DNA from 3 places in the Pseudoalteromonas sp. JC28 genome. Region 1 is predicted to be linked to each of the others. Evidence: predicted binding sites of a transcription regulator. Region 1 holds the regulator's gene; each other region holds the start of a gene.
The links. The regulator sigma-54, encoded in region 1, starts transcription at its own class of promoters, with help from an activator protein. The targets are predictions, from matches to a motif close to GTTGGCACGNNNNTNGNNT.
Positions count from the first base shown of each region.

Region 2: a site for sigma-54 is predicted at 858-876, ahead of DS891_RS22785 (YggN family protein). Genes of this name have one in related genera too.
Region 3: a site for sigma-54 is predicted at 1,226-1,244, ahead of DS891_RS22800 (diacylglycerol kinase family protein). Genes of this name have one in related genera too.

Region 1 is NZ_QOKX01000007.1:480,388-482,646, forward strand. It holds gene lptB (LPS export ABC transporter ATP-binding protein) at 1-316, shown strand, start outside; gene DS891_RS17605 (RNA polymerase factor sigma-54) at 363-1,862, shown strand; gene hpf (ribosome hibernation promoting factor) at 1,892-2,179, shown strand; gene ptsN (PTS IIA-like nitrogen regulatory protein PtsN) at 2,181-2,259, shown strand, end outside.
Region 2 is NZ_QOKX01000013.1:51,086-53,344, forward strand. It holds gene DS891_RS22775 (cytochrome c) at 1-259, shown strand, start outside; gene DS891_RS22780 (PA3496 family putative envelope integrity protein) at 438-623, opposite strand; gene DS891_RS22785 (YggN family protein) at 912-1,697, shown strand; gene DS891_RS22790 (PLP-dependent aminotransferase family protein) at 1,736-2,259, opposite strand, start outside.
Region 3 is NZ_QOKX01000013.1:55,181-57,439, forward strand. It holds gene DS891_RS22795 (DMT family transporter) at 1-113, shown strand, start outside; gene DS891_RS22800 (diacylglycerol kinase family protein) at 155-997, opposite strand; gene DS891_RS22805 (hypothetical protein) at 1,283-1,429, shown strand; tRNA gene DS891_RS22810 (tRNA-Ser) at 1,654-1,744, shown strand; tRNA gene DS891_RS22815 (tRNA-Ser) at 1,763-1,855, shown strand; gene DS891_RS22820 (MBL fold metallo-hydrolase) at 1,983-2,259, shown strand, end outside.

The sequences.
Region 1 (2,259 bases):
ATTGTCGGGAGGCGAAAGAAGACGAGTCGAAATTGCTCGCGCTTTAGCCGCAAACCCTAAGTTTATCCTGTTAGATGAACCTTTTGCTGGTGTTGATCCTATTTCGGTGTTAGATATAAAGACAATCATAGAGCACCTAAAAAACCGTGGTATCGGTGTGCTTATCACCGATCATAACGTTAGAGAAACACTGGACGTATGTGAAAAAGCCTACATCGTTTCACATGGTGAGTTAATCGCTGCAGGCACGCCAGAACATGTTTTGGCAGATCAAACCGTAAGAGATGTCTACCTAGGCGAACAATTCAAGCTATAGTTAAGACGTAGTATTAATAACTGTTAAAAAGGATTGTTAGAGATACATGAGGCAATCATTACAGCTGCGCATGGGGCAGCAACTTACAATGACTCCGCAACTGCAACAAGCCATTCGCTTGCTGCAGCTTAGTACATTGGATCTGCAACAAGAAATACAAGAAGCATTAGACAGCAATCCATTGTTGGAAGTGGAAGAAGGTGATAATACTGACGGCGAAAACGCTGACCAACACAGCCAAGAAAAGAGCCGTGCTGACGACAATCAAGATTCAGCCGATGAAACGCAGGTTAGTGACTATGAGATAGACTCAGATACCGCCATGAGCAAAGACACTGTGAGCGATGACCTTGCCATGGATGTCACTTGGGACGAGTATATGAGTGCAGCGCCTGCTGCAAGCTCAGGTCCACTTCCCGATGACGATAATGTTTATCAAGGGGAAACCTCTGAATCTCTCCACGATTATCTCATGTGGCAACTCGAACTGACACCATTTAGTCCAACAGATAGAGCTATTGCGATTGCGATTATTGAAGCGGTCGACCTGTCAGGCATTCTAACACTGTCTTGCGAAGACATTTTAGAAAGCATTAATGACGAGAATAGCGAAGAGCCTATTGAGCTAGATGAAGTCGAAGCCGTACTCAAACGCATTCAGCTTTTTGACCCTGTCGGTATCGCAGCGCGTAGTTTACAAGAATGCTTATGCATTCAGCTAAACCAATTCGCCCCAGATACCCCATGGATTGCCGAAACAAAAATGATCCTGACAGAGCATATCGACTTGCTTGCCAGCCGTGACTATCGAACTTTGGCTAAGAAAACGCGCCTTAAAGAAGCCGATCTCAAAGAGGTCATGACGTTAATACATAGCCTTAACCCAAAGCCTGCGGCAAGCATTATTCATGAAGAGCCTGAATATGTGATCCCTGACGTATCGGTGAAAAAAGTAAAAGGTCGTTGGGTCGTAGAGCTAAATCCTGATGCTATGCCTAAAATAAGAGTAAATGACCATTACGCTGCGATGTCTAGAACGGCGAAATCCAGTACGGATAGTCAGTTTATTCGCTCACATTTACAAGAAGCAAAGTGGTTTATTAAAAGCTTAGAAAGCCGAAATGATACTTTATTAAAAGTTACCAATTGCATTGTGCAACAACAACAGGCATTCTTTGAACATGGCCCCGAAGCAATGCGCCCTATGGTGCTAAATGATGTTGCTGAAATGGTTGAGATGCATGAGTCCACAATTTCCCGTGTGACAACACAAAAATACATGCATACACCTCGGGGAATATTTGAGCTGAAGTATTTCTTCTCTAGCCATGTAAGTACGGAAAATGGAGGTGAGTGCTCTTCTACAGCAATTAGAGCACTTATCAAAAAGCTGATAGCTGCAGAGAATACCGCGAAGCCATTGAGTGACAGCAAAATTGCAGATATCTTAGCTGAGCAAGGAATTAAGGTAGCGAGACGTACGATTGCAAAATATCGTGAATCCCTAGCCATTCCACCGTCAAATCAGCGTAAAAGCTTGATATAAGACGTAAAACCCAAGAAGGAAAAATGCTTATGCAACTAAATCTAACTGGTCGCCATGTAGAAATTACTGACTCATTAAGAGACTATGTCACCAACAAGTTTGCGAAGCTAGAAAGGCACTTTGATCATATCAATAATGTGCATGTGATCCTTGATGTCGAGAAACTAGTACAAAAAGCAGAAGCAACATTACACGTAAACGGCGGCGAGCTATTTGCATCAACAGAGCATCAAGATATGTATGCCGCAATTGATGGCCTTATCGACAAGCTAGATCGTCAAGTTATTAAACACAAAGAGAAGCTCACTCGACACTAAGATGAAATTAAGTGAATTAGTGAACAAGGACTGCAGTAAAGCTGCGGTCCTTTTTAATAGCAAAAAACGTATTTTAGAAT
Region 2 (2,259 bases), on a different contig from region 1:
GCAACGTGCTCACAACGCTGCGCAATTATCGCAAATGCCTTGGGAAGCATTTATCGACGGTTCTGACAAAGGCAATACTGATGCCCTACCAGCCGTTTGGTCAAACAGAGCTGAGTTCGATGGTAAAGCCAAGCAATTTGCCGAGTATGCTCAAGCACTGGCTGTTGCAGCTGACTCAGGTGACAAAAAGCTGATTGCTTCTGCATTTAAAGATTGGGCAAAAGGCTGTAAAGACTGCCATAAATCTTTTAAAGATTAATCAAAACAAAACAGCCGCATATTTGCGGCTGCTTACTATCTGAATATCTCGTCACTTGCTTGGCTATCACCAACGACACAATAACTCAGACATCGCATTGAGTAACCCACAGCCCTGCTTAATCACACAGCCAAATTGAATTACTGTCAGTGCTAGACTCGTAGACGACGTTTAATGATCAGTCATCAATATAGTCGAAATCATCATCGCCTAGATTTCTACGTAGGCGTTTTTGCTCTAAGTAGTCGTCTAGCTTTCTTTTGACTTTACGCTTTTGCTTGTCATGTTGGTTACGACCCAACTTTTCAAATTCATCGTCTGCAAAATCATCATCAAGCGCATCGTAAGAGAATGTCTTACCCACAACTAACTCCAAAATAAAATAGTCATTAATAAAATGAGAGCCGTCTCTCAAGATCACTATTTAGCGCTAAATTGTCATTCTGAAAAGTGAGAGTTTCTTATCCTTACAATAAAAATTTTTTATCGCCTAATTCATTTTGACAAAAACAACTATATTTTAGTCAATTTCATCACTTTTAGAGCACATTAACTTTCAACAATATAACACAATATATTGATTTTACTTGGGTTTATATTTGGCACTGTTCTTGTAACAACAATCATGAAACTGAGCCAATAAGGATCGACCATGAATAAAATTTTACTACTAACAGCAGCAACAATGATGACAACCACCGTCGCTGCACACGAAAAAAATAACATCACGTTTAGCGGTGACAATTGTGAAGTAGAATTTCAGAATGACGTTAGGATCACACCTGATAACTTGGTGATCACAACGGCCAAAAACAAAACAGCTGAGATCAACAACCTTGGCGAGCTGACACTCAATGGCGAGCGCATCGCACTTAATACACAGCAAAAAACGATGCTCACGCAATATGGTGATGAACTAAGAGGCCGCCTACCACAAGTGGCTGATATTGCTTTTGAAGGCATAAAACTAGCGGGCGTCGCCCTTAATGAAGTGGCACACACCTTTAATTTAACCAGTTTAGATAGCATCCATGCTGTGATCGATGATCTTGAAACAGAAGTGCAAAATACGTTTTATCAGCAAGGTGCGTTTGTGATGGGCAAGCAAACCTTTGATGAGTTTGGCCAAAATTTTGATAATCAGTTTGAAGAAAAAATCGAGACCGCAGTACAAGGTGCTATGATGCAATCGATAGGTAGCTTACTGGTTGCGATTGGCAACGAAATGTCAGATGCAAACGGTGATATGAGCAGCTTTGAACAACGTATGGAAAACTTCGCAACACAAATCGAAACCAAAGTTGAACAACAGGCAGAATCTATTGAGAAAAAAGCCGACGCACTGTGTGGCGACTTTGAACAAATCGCGAAAAACGAAGCCATTGTCGCAAAGTCTATTCCCGCCATGTCAGAGTACCAACTGTTTAAATTTAAATAATCTGACGTTGGCATAACTTACATTTAATTAAGGGTACGTTATGCCAACCCTTTCCTTTGTGCATCAGCCAGCTCCCCCAGCGTTTTAATCGCTTGCTCTACCGACGCATCCCACGGCAAGCCATAACTGATACGTATACAATTTTGATACTTTTTGCTGGCACTAAATAGCGTACCAGGCGTAATACTGATCCCACACTCCAAGGCTTTTTGGAACAACAAGGCACCATCGACGTGCTTACCTAAGTCTAACCACAGCACACAACCGCCTTGCGGGCGACTGACTCTTACCTCACTACCAAATGCAACATTCACCGCTTGGATCATACGGTCTCGATTCTCAATTAACCGTTTACGGACCAACTTTAAATGGCGCTCGTAGCCTCCGGAGCTGAGAAAATCCGCTAGTGCCCATTGATTCATTAAAGATGATGAGCAACTCAACGCACGTTTTATGCGCTTTGCTTTTGCACTAAATTGACTGGCGACCATCCAACCCACCCGATAGCTAGGCGCTGCGGTTTTTGAAAATGACGCACATGTGATCACTAAGCCCTTTTGGC
Region 3 (2,259 bases), on a different contig from region 1:
AGCAAAACACCTTTATTGGGTTTATTTTGGTCATCCTAGGTAATGCGATTGTACTCACGCCTTTAGATCGCATCTACGCTTGGTTGTCCATTCGGTCCCCAGTTAGAAGTTGAAGTCTTACCAATGCTTTAGCTTCTTACTTTTCAGCGCCATTTTATAATGGCGCTTTTTTTATGTTCAGAGCTCGGCGACAGCAAGTTATCGTCGCAGGCGTGCGCCCAACAATCTCGCCATCAGCCTCAATGTCATACCCCTCTTGTGCGATATAAAGCTCTGCAATGCGGCCGTGGTGCACATTTCTTGTACCCATATGGCGTTTAAGTAGCATATTGACAAACAAAACCATCCGCTGCCAATGCGTTTGCGGCGTGAACCATAGTAGCTCCAGCTGACCGTCATCAAGGCAAGCCATAGGAGCAGGAGTTAACCCTGCCCCAAAGTGTTTGCCATTCGCAAGTAACAACATCATACCCTGCTCAGGCCACGTATTGCTGTGATAGCGAATGAGTTTGGCAGTAAATAGCGACATTAATCCCGCATAGGTATAGCTCAGCTTTCCTAGCCGTTTGGTTTGTCCTAAGTTATTCATGACATGCGCGTTAAAGCCAATCCCAGCAACATTGACAAACCAGCGCCCGTCGACTTTACCCAAATCAATACTCGAGATCTTGTCTGAAAATACAGCTGCTCGCCACTGTGCTTTGGAATAATGAAACTGCCGAGCAAAATCGTTGCCCGTCCCCGCTGGCAGCAGCGCAAGCGTGTTATCCCGTTCAGCAATGGCATTGGCGACTAGGTGCAAAGTGCCATCCCCCCCAATCACCACCACGCTCACTCCCGCCGTAGCTGCTTGAGCAATTGTGTCCCTATCTGCGACAAAGTTTCCAGTGGTATTAAACCAAGTTGCCGTCAACTGTTGTTGTGTTAATTGTTGCTTTAACCATGCAATTTGCGCTTTCCCCTCAGCACCCGCTAAAGGGTTGACTACCACCAGCATAAAAACCCTTAAATACAAAAACTCAACTTATATGAATAAAAAACCAAAACTAAAACCAAAAATCAAAAACAAAAACCACAAACACACATATTAATTGGGTTACAGCCTAATCAAGACAATCGCAACCATGCATAAACATGCAAAGAACCCATTAAAACAAAAATGAACAAACCATTAATTCATTAGTTATTTTTATCCGAAAACATCAATTTTTATCGTTTTAAATTTAAACAAATTGCGTGCAAAATAGCCTTGTTTTCAATCATAGCTTATTAGGAGCCAGACATGCTTAATTCAGCTGCACCTTGCAGCCCATCACAAAACACGTTTAACCAAACACAACCAACTAAACAACGTCGTATCAATTGGACGAAGTGGTTGGCAGTATGTGGTCAACACTTAGCGTTAAAAGACGTGATTATGTATAAGTAAGTCTGCACAGAGCATGGCGCCCCAACCCGCCATGCTCTCGTCAGCATTTGTTTCAATAGACCATAAAAGCACCACTTCAACCAGCATTTTTGTACAAAACCTCTTCGTCAAACCGCTAATTTCTAGCACAATTTTAAAAAAACCTCACTTTTAGCACATTTTTTAAGCAAACAGTTTAAAAACGGTTTACAGCGCCTAAATCGCTAAGTATTATCTTTGCCCATGGAGAGATGGCTGAGTGGTTGAAAGCACCGGTCTTGAAAACCGGCATACGTTAATAGCGTATCTAGGGTTCAAATCCCTATCTCTCCGCCATTTTTAAAGTATTGCGCCGGAGAGGTGGCCGAGTGGCTGAAGGCGCTCCCCTGCTAAGGGAGTATAGGGTTTGTAGCCCTATCGAGGGTTCGAATCCCTCCTTCTCCGCCATCACTTATAAGAAAACCGCTTCATTGCGGTTTTTTTATGTCTGCGATTTATCACTTCCACACACAACTGGTCAGATGTCTTTAACCTATGCTATGTTGAGATCTGATTGGAGAAATGAGTGTGACTAATGAAAATCCATGTCTTAGAAGGCTATATTCAACATATTTATCTGGTTGAGCACGAAACGGATCTGCTGTTACTCGATGGTTGCTGTCGTGCTGATGTTGAGTTGGTCTGCAACTACATCCTACAAATGCAAAAGCCACTAAGCGCACTCAAGCTGATTGTGGTCACGCATATGCACCCAGATCATGCCGGTGGCGCGCATAAACTCAAAAAACTCACGGGCGCAAAGATTGCGGCCGCAAATGCCCCCAGTCAGTGGTATCGTGGTATTGATGGAG